Regions from separate parts of the Cereibacter azotoformans genome, predicted to be linked through region 1. Evidence: riboswitches for the same ligand, from Rfam matches in the RefSeq annotation. Region 1 holds a riboswitch; each other region holds the start of a gene.
The links. A riboswitch is a leader RNA that binds a small molecule or an ion and turns the genes downstream of it on or off. The one in region 1 is predicted to bind cobalamin.
Positions count from the first base shown of each region.

Region 2: another riboswitch for cobalamin. It lies ahead of LV780_RS20975 (cysteine-rich small domain-containing protein); the one in region 1 lies ahead of LV780_RS18565 (DUF4198 domain-containing protein).
Region 3: another riboswitch for cobalamin. It lies ahead of LV780_RS06835 (DUF1636 family protein); the one in region 1 lies ahead of LV780_RS18565 (DUF4198 domain-containing protein).

Region 1 is NZ_CP090022.1:720,992-724,259, reverse strand. It holds gene LV780_RS18575 (Ig-like domain-containing protein) at 1-545, opposite strand, end outside; gene cbiM (cobalt transporter CbiM) at 542-1,153, opposite strand; gene LV780_RS18565 (DUF4198 domain-containing protein) at 1,158-1,943, opposite strand; cobalamin riboswitch at 2,080-2,279, opposite strand; gene LV780_RS18560 (Pnap_2097 family protein) at 2,617-3,268, opposite strand, start outside.
Region 2 is NZ_CP090024.1:27,058-30,325, forward strand. It holds partial or broken gene LV780_RS20970 (IS256 family transposase) at 1-749, opposite strand, end outside; cobalamin riboswitch at 1,099-1,286, shown strand; partial or broken gene LV780_RS20975 (cysteine-rich small domain-containing protein) at 1,378-1,751, shown strand; gene LV780_RS20980 (cobyric acid synthase) at 1,799-3,253, opposite strand; gene LV780_RS20985 (cobyric acid synthase) at 3,250-3,268, opposite strand, start outside.
Region 3 is NZ_CP090021.1:1,359,924-1,363,191, reverse strand. It holds gene cobN (cobaltochelatase subunit CobN) at 1-637, opposite strand, end outside; gene cobW (cobalamin biosynthesis protein CobW) at 641-1,678, opposite strand; gene LV780_RS06835 (DUF1636 family protein) at 1,675-2,034, opposite strand; cobalamin riboswitch at 2,136-2,330, opposite strand; gene LV780_RS06830 (NnrS family protein) at 2,444-3,268, shown strand, end outside.

The DNA of each region.
Region 1 (3,268 bases):
AGGTAGAAGCCGAGCCCGAAGAGCCCCGCAATCCAGCCAAGGCCGCCCAGGATGGTCTGAAGGTCGTTCTTCTCCTTGTAGGCCGCGATCTCCTGCCGAAGCGGGCGCAGCTCGTCGCGCAGCATGGCGGCGATCTCGTCCCGCGAGAGCGGCGCGGCTCCCCCCGCCAGTGCGGCGGTTGTCAGTGGAATCGCACCGGCGCCGGGCGGCGTGGCGGGGGAAGCCTTCCCCAGAAGCGCCGCGACCGCCTCGGCCGGCATCGTCACCTCGGCCACATGGCCCGCGCCGAGATTGGCGTGGAAGACGTGGGCAATCGGCTCGGCCGGCGTGAAGCTGAAGGCGCCCGCGGCGTCGGTCACCACCTCGCCGAGCGGCCGGCCCTCGGGATCGGTCACCGTCACCCGCTGGTTCGCGGCCATGTCGCCGTTGGAAAAGCCGATCTCGCCCTCGATGGCCGCGCCCGCAGGATAGACCGAGGCGATCACCTTGTGCGCAAAGGCCGGCAGCGGCGCCAGAACGAGGACCAGCGCGAGCAGGAGTTTCATCTTGCGGCCTCCATGACCGAGAAGAGTTCGGGCTTGACCTGCCGGACCAGCGAGACCGCGGCAGCGGTGATGGCCGCCTCGACCGCCATGACCGGGATATGCGCGAGGAAGACGAGCTTGGCCGCCGGGATGAACTCTTCGCCCGAGAGCGCCAGCGCCACGCCAACGCAGAGCGTCGTCAGAGCGACGGCGAGCGCACCGCCCACCGCGCCCCAGATCGCCGCGACCGCCGGCGGCCCGGCGAGCCCCCTGCGGCAGAGAATCCCCACCAGCACGGCCGGGGCCGCGATGTCGAAGGTGTTCACCCCCAGCACCGTCACGCCGCCGAAGCCGAAGAAGACCGCCTGCAGCAGCAGGCCCACGAAGAGCGCCGGAAACGCGGCCCAGCCGAGCACCAGCCCCGCGAGCCCGTTCAGGATCAGGTGGACGGACGAAGGGCCGATCGGAACATGCACCAGAGAGGCGACGAAGAAGGTCGCCGACAGCACGCCTGCTGTGGGGATCTTCTCGACCGGCAGGTGACGCAGGCCCTGCGCGATGCCGGCCGCGGCCAGCACCGCACCGCCGATCACCACAGGCCCCGAAAGCGCGCCATCGACGATGTGCATGGATCTACTCCACGTCCCAGGCGCGCACCCAGATCACGGCGTCCTGGCTCAGCTCCTTGCCTTCGTGCTCCTTCACCGGCCCGGTGCCGAGCGCGGCGAAGCCCCACCAGCCGGCCTTCGGGATTCCGAAGGTGAAATAGCCGTCCGCGTCCGAGACCGCGACCACCGCGCCACCCGGCATCGGCCCGGCCACGGGAGTCCTCGGCGCGTTCGTCGCCATGTCGGGCTCGGCCGCCATGAACTCCACCTCGATCTCGGCACCGGCGACCGGCTGACCCTCGGACAGCACGCGGCCGGTGAAGGTCGATCCGGCGATGACGTTGTAGGGCTTGACCAGCGGCAGGATCTCGGTCGGCAGACCCTGCGGCTCGGTCCAGTCGGTCGGCAGTTCCATCCGGTTCAGGTAGACCTTGGCGAACTGCTGGATGAAGATGTCCTCGGACGGTTCCAGATAGGGCGCAGGCTCGACCACCAGCACGTAGTCGCCCGCCTTCGTCACCGGCACCACCGCGTCGAAGCCCTGCGCCGCATTCGAGGCGCCGGTGAAGGTGAAGGGCGTCAGGCTGGCCGCGAGGTCGATCTTCTCGCCGCGGCTGACCGCATAGAACGCCTGCGGCGGCCCCATGTCCATCACGTGGCCGTTCTCGAACGGATGCCAGAAGATCAGCTTCACCGGCACGTCGCCCGGCGCCTCGATCAGCGGCGTCTCGACATGGATCAGCTGGAAATGCGCCTCGGCGGCGGCGGGCATCAGAAGGCCCGCGGCAAGCAGCGCGTGGTGGAGTTTCATCATTCGTCCCTTTCTGCCGCCTTCGGGGCGGTCGTGTGAAAGGACGGAGGGGAGAATGGCCCGAGGTGGTCGCACGATCCGGCGCCGTGCCTCGCGCCAGACGCGCACCCCGGCGTCCGGTGGAAGGCGCGGGATCGCTCCCCGCGCGCCAGCGGCAGGTCTCCTGGCTCGCGGATCACAGCTTCGGCCGGCCTTCCCGGGCAGGGCGCCCAGTGGCATGTCGGCCTCGCTCACCGCTCACAGTTGCGGGGGCAGCCGCGGAGTCGGCCATCCGGCCTCACCGCATTCCCTCTTTCCTCTTCCGTTGCCGGAAGAACCGATGACGCTGCCGTTGAACCCGGTCTGCCGCTCCCTGTCAACAGCGTTATCCGCGCACCAGCGCCGCAACTCGGGCAGGCCGCGGGCCGATACCGGAAACAGGGAGGCGGCGCCGTGTCACCCGGTGGGGCTCCGGCCTCGATGCGGAGCATGGTTCCGGGGGGCGGAGCGGCCAGCGCACGGCCGCCTCGCCGCCTGCGGACCGCCCGCCGAAGTGCTGATCCCCGCCGGCGCCGAGCCGTTCAAGTGGCGGATCAACGAGGACTTCACCGTGACGCTGACCGTGCCCGGAGACTACGGGGCTCAGTTGCACAAGTCCTGTGAGGGACACATCCCGCGTAGAAGCACCGTCCGGTCAGCGCGGTGCGATCGTCACTTCGGGCGCTTCGGCGAGCGACAGGCAGAGCCGCCGGCCCTCGGCATCGACAAGCTCGGTCGCGCAGGCGTCACTCGCCCGGGCGACATGGGCCAGCACGCGCTCGCCATCCTCGACATTGCCGAAATACCAGACCTCGCGCCGGCTGTTGAGCCGCGGGGCCTTCCCGCGGTTCTCGCGCCATTCGGACGCCTTCGCGATCCGGACGAAATTCTTGAAGTACAGGAAGTCTGCCGTGTTGAAATCCTGGATGCGGTTGACCTCGTAGTCCATCGCGAGCACCCCCTCGACGGGGAGGCTCTTCATCGCATGGTGCCGCTCAAGTTCGGCATCGATCCTCGCGCCGTCGAGATCCTCGGCGGTCCAGATGTCACGGACCTTCGCGAACTTCTTGTTGGACCCCCGCACCTTGCGCTTGATGAAGCTCGAGAGGATGCGGACCTCGGCCTTTTCCTTGCCGTCAACGAGGAAGCGCGTCGAGGAGAGCGCATGCGGCTTGCGGATCGCGAGGAAGCGCGTGTCGGCCGCGAAGGCCTCGTCCTCGCGCAGGGGATCGGCCAGATCGAAGGAGGTGGTGAGATGGATCACCGCCCCGTACATCCGGTCGCCCTGGCTGTCGAGCCACTCCGAG
Region 2 (3,268 bases), on a different replicon from region 1:
ACGAACGCGCGCAAGCCCTTGTGGTCGTCGGCGATCACCAGCTTCACTCCGCGCAGACCGCGGTCGGCGAGGCTGCGCAGAAACTCGGTCCAGAACGTCTCGGCCTCCGAGGAGCCGGTGGTCACGCCCAGCACCTCGCGCTTGCCATCCTCGTTCACCGCCACGGCGATTATAACGGCACGGCTGACGATCCGCCCGCCCTCGCGCACCTTCACATAGGTCGCGTCGAGCCAGAGATAGGGCCATGCGCCCTCGAGCGGCCGGGAGAGGAACGCGTTCACCCGCTCGTCGATCTCGCTGCAAAGCCGGCTGACCTGGCTCTTGGACATGCCGCCCGCGCCCATGGCCTTGACGAGGTCGTCCACCGACCGCGTCGAGACGCCATGGACATCGTTCGTCGGGCGGTCCTTCCACTGGAAGGCCCGCTGATCCTCCTCACCCTGGAACACCGCCACCAAGGCCTTCTCGGCCGTCCGGCGCGGCTCCAGGAAGCTGGGCAGGTAGCTTCCCTTCCGAAGCTTCGGGATCTCCAGCGCGATCCGGCCCGCCCTCGTGTCCCAATCCCGTTCCCGGTAGCCGTTGCGCTGCGCCTCCCGCAGCGGTGAGCGAGCACCCTTGGCGGCGCCGGTGCGCAACTCCACCTCCAGTTCCATGATCCGGTCGGCCGCGAAGGCCAGCATCTCGCGGACAAGGTCCGTATCGGCCTGCTTTTCAATCAACTCCAGCAGCGCCATTCTGTCGTCGGTCATCGTTCGGCGGCTTACGCGGCGCCACTGGCGCCACGGTCCGCCTCACCCTCGTGGTGGTTCCAGGTCTTGCAACCCGAACCTCTACCGAAGACCGGCGATGGCCCCCACCGGAACCACCGGCCGCGCGCTGCGCTACGCCGAGGGCTCCGCGCCCGGCCTCCTACACCAAGCCTTGGGACACGGCCCCGCGGCCTTGCCCAGGTGGGCGCGCCGCGTTCCCTTTTAATCCTCGGGACACAGCAACGCCCGGGTGAACCGATCACGCACCTGTCATCCCCGAGCAGCGCGCAGGCTGTCAACCGGAAAGCGAAGGCGTCGAGGCCCCGGTTGACAGAACCGGCCCCCCGCCGCATCGTCGCGGTGCCCTGGTTCCCGCGGTGATCCCGCGGGCGAAGAGGGAAGCCGGTGCAACTCCGGCGCTGCCCCCGCAACTGTGAGCGGCGAGCCATCTGCCATGCCACTGGCCCCATGGGCCGGGAAGGGGCAGCCGGCGTCCGAGCCGCGAGCCAGGAGACCTGCCGGGCCTTGACGACCATCCCGGGCGGCGGGCCCGGAGGCATGGGCCCGTGCGCTCGCGCCGGGATCAGCCACCCTTCCGCCTTCCGGTCAAGCGACCGAAGGAGTGGCCATGGAGCCGAAAGACACAACCCTGAGGCCTTCAAGGGCTTCACCAACCGCGACTGCCCGTTCCTGCCCTGCCATCCGGGGGTGAAGCGCGCGTTCAACTGCCTGTTCTGCTACTGCCCGCTGATCGCCTACGACTGCCCCGGGCCGTATGAGATCTATACCGACCGCAACGGGCTGGTGCGCAAGGACTGCTCGGCCTGTACCCTGCCGCATGACGGCTACCAGCAGTCGTGGAACTTTATCCAGAAGTGGCTGGAATTCCCGCAGCCCTGGTCGGGCCAGCCGCAGACCGACCCGCCGACACCGCGGCCCCGTCCGGCCGAGGGTGCGACCGAGGCCGTGGCCGAGGCACATCGCCGCCACCGCGAGGGCTGACGCCGCGAGGTGCGCCGGGTATGCCGCGGCCGAAGCGCCCCGGTGGCCTAGTGCGCCAGCCTCAGCAGCGCATCGAGATCGAGGTCCGCCTCGATCCCGTCGGCCAGCCGATCAAGCGCGGTCTCTATCCGCGCGGCGTGGTCCCCGGCCGATCCGGCGCCGCCCATGGCCTGAAGCCACCGGGCGCGGAAGGCCCCCGCGCCGAAGATGCCGTGCAGGTAGCTGCCCATCACCCGGCCGTCCGGCGACAGCGCGCCCTCGGGTCGGCCGTCCGGGCTCAGCCACGGGCGGGCGAGGCCTGCGCCCGTGGTCACCCCCATGTGCATCTCGTAGCCGGTCACCCGCGTTCCGCTGATCGCGTCTGTCGCGGTGATCTCGCAGAGCCGCTTGGCCGGGCCGATCACGGTGTCGATGTCCAGCAGGCCCAGGCCCTCGGTCTCGCCCGGCGGGCCCTCGATCCCGTCGGGGTCCGTGACGCGCCGGCCCAGCATCTGGAAGCCTGCGCAGATCCCGACCACCCGGCCGCCGCGGCGGTGATGGGCGCGGATGTCGATGTCCCAGCCCTCGGCCCGCAAGGCTTCCAGCGCGGCGCGCGTGGATTTCGCGCCCGGCAGGACCACCACGGCGGCCTCGGCGGGCAGCGGATGGCCGGGGCGCACCCAGTGCAGATCCACCCCCGGCTCGGCCGCCAGCGGGTCGAGGTCGCAGGCATTGGCCAGCCGCGGGATCTCGGGCACCGCGATCACCAGACCGCGGCCGGGCTGCCGCGCCTGATCCAGCGCCAGCGAATCCTCGGCCGGAAGGGCGCGGGCGGCCTCGGACCATCGCACGAGACCCAGAACCTGCCAGCCGGTCGCCTGCCGGATGTCGGCGGCAGCGGGTGCGAAGATCGCCGGATCGCCGCGGAACTTGTTCACGATCACCCCTGCCACACGCGCCCGCTCGGCCGCGGTCCACAGGAGATGATGCCCCAGCACCGCCGCCGTGACGCCACCGCGCGAGTCATCGGCCAGCAGCACCGCCGGCAGGTCGGCGGCCGAGGCCAGCCCCATGTTCGAGATGTCCTGCGGGCGCAGATAGCGCTCGGCCCCGCTGCCCGCGCCCTCGATCAGCACCAGATCGCGGCCCTCGCAGAGCCGGTTCAGGCTTTCCACCACCCGCGGCAACAGGGCGGGCTTCAGCCGCTGGTAGTCGGCCGCGGAAAGCCGCCCCTCGACCCGGCCCTGCACCACCAGCTGCGCGGTCACGTCGCTGTCGGGCTTCAGCAGCACCGGGTTCATGTCGGTGGTGGGCGCCAGCCCCGCCGCGCGAGCCTGCAGGGCCTGCGCCCGGCCGATCTCGCCTCCGTCCACGGTCACCGCGGCGTTGTTCGACATGTTCTGCGCCTTGAACGGCGCGACCTGCAGCCCCCGGCGGGCATAGGCGCGGCAGAGGCCCGCCACAGACAGGCTCTTGCCCACGTCCGAGCCGGTGCCGAGCACCATCAGCCGTCGCGCCCTCATCGCGCCAGCGCCAGC
Region 3 (3,268 bases), on a different replicon from region 1:
CCGTGTCGGCGGCCGTCAGGTAACTGCGGTAGAAGGTGACGACGACGACCGGCGCGCTGTCCGCCTCGGGCTCGGGGATCACGCCGCGGGCGGGGTCATACCAGCCCATGTCGGGCATCCGCTTCTCGCCCGGCACCGGGCCCGCATAGAGCCCCGCCGCCAGCGCCAGTTGCGCCAGCGCCGCCTGCGCCGCCACCGCGCCGCCTGCATCGCAGAGCGCCGACAGCCGCCGCAGCGTCGAGACCGGCAGCGTCGAGAGCGCATCGAGCGCCGGATCCTCGCGCCCGTCCGCGGGCAGGACCGCCAGCGCGATCCCGCGGCGCCGGCAGAGATCCTGCACCTCGGCCAGCCCGTAGCTCCAGTAGCTCTCGCCGCCGATCAGCCGGATCAGGATCGCCTTGGCATGGGCCAGCACCGTCTCGGCGTAGGTGTCGATGGAGAGCGGATGGCGCAGCGCCACGAGGTTCAGAAGCCGGGTCGCGGGCAGGCCGCCCTTCGCCCGGTGCCAGCCCGCCGCGAAGGCCCCGAGATCGCTGTCGGAGAAGGACAGGACCACCAGATCCGCGGGCGTCTGGCCGGGATCGAACGGGGTCGCAGTCTCCTCGAGCCCGTGGCTTTCGCGGAAGACGACATGCATGGCTCAGCCGATCCGTGCCAGAAGATCCTGCCGGATCGCGGCCTCGTCCAGATCGCCGCGCTCGGCGATGACGACGAGGCGGCTTTGCCGCGCGCCGCTCCAGGGCCGGTCGAACTGGTGGCGGACGCGCGCACCCACCGCCTGCACGAGAAGCCGCATCGGCTTGCCCTGAACCGCCACATGGCCCTTCACGCGGAGGACGTTGCGCTCGGTCGCGAGCGCCCGGATCGCCTCGGCCAGACGCTCGGGATCGGCGATCTCGGGCAGATCGACCACGGTCGAGGCGAAATCGTCGTGCTCGTGATCGTCGGCCCCGTCATGGTGCGACGGGCGGGCGGCGAGATCGTCCTCGGCCGCGGCCTCGATCCCGAGGATCACCTGCGGATCGACCGCGCCCTCGGTCACGGCGAGGATCGGGATCGGCCGCGGCGATTCCGCCTCGACCACCGCGCGCGCGGCGGCAAGGCCCGCCTCGCCCGCGAGATCGGCCTTGGTCAGAAGCACGAGGTCGGCACAGGCGAGCTGATCCTCGAACACTTCCGAGAGCGGGGTCTCGTGATCAGCGCCCTCGGCCTGGGCCTGCGCGGCCACGGCGTCGGCATCGGGGGCAAAGCGGCCCGCGGCGACGGCCTCGGCATCGGCCAGAGCGATCACGCCATCGACCGTGATGCGCGAGCGGATGGCGGGCCAGTCGAAGGCCTTCAGGAGCGGCTTCGGCAGCGCAAGGCCCGAGGTCTCGATCAGGATGTGATCGGGGCGCCTGGGCAGCGCCATCAGCGCCTCGATGGTGGGGATGAACTCGTCGGCCACGGTGCAGCAGAGGCAGCCGTTCGCCAGCTCCACGATCGCCTCGTCGGGGCAGTTCTCGTCGGCGCAGGCGCGGATCAGGTCGCCATCGACGCCCACGGTGCCGAACTCGTTGACCAGGACCGCAAGGCGGCGCCCGCCCGGGTTCTGCATCAGGTGCCGGATCAGCGTGGTCTTTCCGGCGCCGAGGAAGCCCGTGATCACCGTGACGGGGATCTTGGCAAGGTCGGTCATGGCATCTCTCCGATGGGGGGAAGGCGGGCAAGCGACTGCTTGCGGAAGATCTCGGGCCGCTCGCGCCAGGGCACGATGCCGTCGGAGGCGCCCGCATAGGCGGCGGCGCCTTCGAGGATCGCGGGTGCGTCGGCCTCTTCGAGGCGACCATAGACATAGCTCCAGCGGCCGGGCGCCGACAAAGCCACGGCGCAGCCCTGCGAACACGCGGACAGGCATTCGACGGGCCGGACGGTGACGCCCTCGGGGGCATCGGCGGCGAGCGCGGCATGAAGCCGCAGGCCCGGCGTGGCATCGCCCTCGGCCACGGGCTGTCCCGCGCGGCAGGTGGTGCAGACGTGAAGCGTCACGGTCATCGGCCGTCCCTTGTCCTGCGGCGGAAAAGGGGCCCGATCCAGGGGAGGGAGGCGGCACAAGGCGGCACCTCGGTCCACCGGCCGCGGAACACCCCGTCCGCCCGTAAGTCTCAGCGCTGGCAGGTCTCCCGGCTTGCGGATGTGGGGCCTTGCGGTCCCGCGGCGGTCCGCCTTCCCGGCCTTTCGGCCAGTGGCATGGACAACCTCTCCGGTCACGGTCGCGGGGGCGGCTGCCTCTGGGGCATTCCCTCTTCGCCTGTCGCTTGCGGACAGGAACCAGCGCGGCGGCAGTGGTGAGCGAAAGGGCCGCCCTTGTCAAGCCGACGCGGAGGGCCGGGACGAGAGGACGCGGGACGGCTTCACAAGCCGCGCCGGTCGCGGCAGAAGGGCGGACGTAAAGGACGCACCCATGACGCGACTGCATGATCTCTGGCTGGCGCCGCACCGGCCGCTCTTTCTGGGCGCGGGGCTCTGGGCGCTTGCGGCGCTGGTCTGGTGGCAGTGGGGAGAGGCTCTGGGCCTTGCCGCGCCGGTTCTGGGCACATGGGGCCTCTGGCACGGGCATGAGATGCTCTTCGGGCTCGGCTCGGCGGCGGTCGGCGGCTATTTCCTGACCGCGGCGCAAGGATGGCGCGGGTCGGACCCGCTGTCGGGGCGGCCGCTGATGGCGCTGGTCGCGCTCTGGCTGCTGGCGCGGGTGGCGCTGGTGCTGGCGGGACTTTGGCCCGCGGCGCCGATCTGGCTGATCCAGCCCGCGGCTTGCGCCTATTTCCTTGCGCTGGCCGGGATGCTGCTGCGCGAGGCGCTGCTGGCCAGGCGCTGGACCAAGATCGGCTTCGGGGCAGGGGTCCTGGCCTACGGGCTGGCCGAGACGCTCTATCTGCGGGCCGCGCTCACGGATGGTTTGCCCGACGCGGCCACCATGGTGCGCGTGGGCTGGATGTTCTTCGCGCTCAAGATCTCGATCATCGGCGGGCGGATGGTGCCGGCCTTCACGCTGAACTGGCTGCGGCAGGTTCAAAGCCCGGCGCCCGACCCCGCACCGCGACCCGTCCTTGGCTGGTGCGCGCTGGGGTTGCTCTGGCTTGCGCTGGCGCTGGCCTTCCTGGGCGAGGAGACGGTCTCGGCCCTCTGCCTCGTCGGCGCGGGGATCGCGCAGGGCCTGCGCCTTGCGGGCTGGCGCGGCTGGCGGGTGCGGGCGAACCGGCTTCTGCTGCTCCTCCACATCACCTTT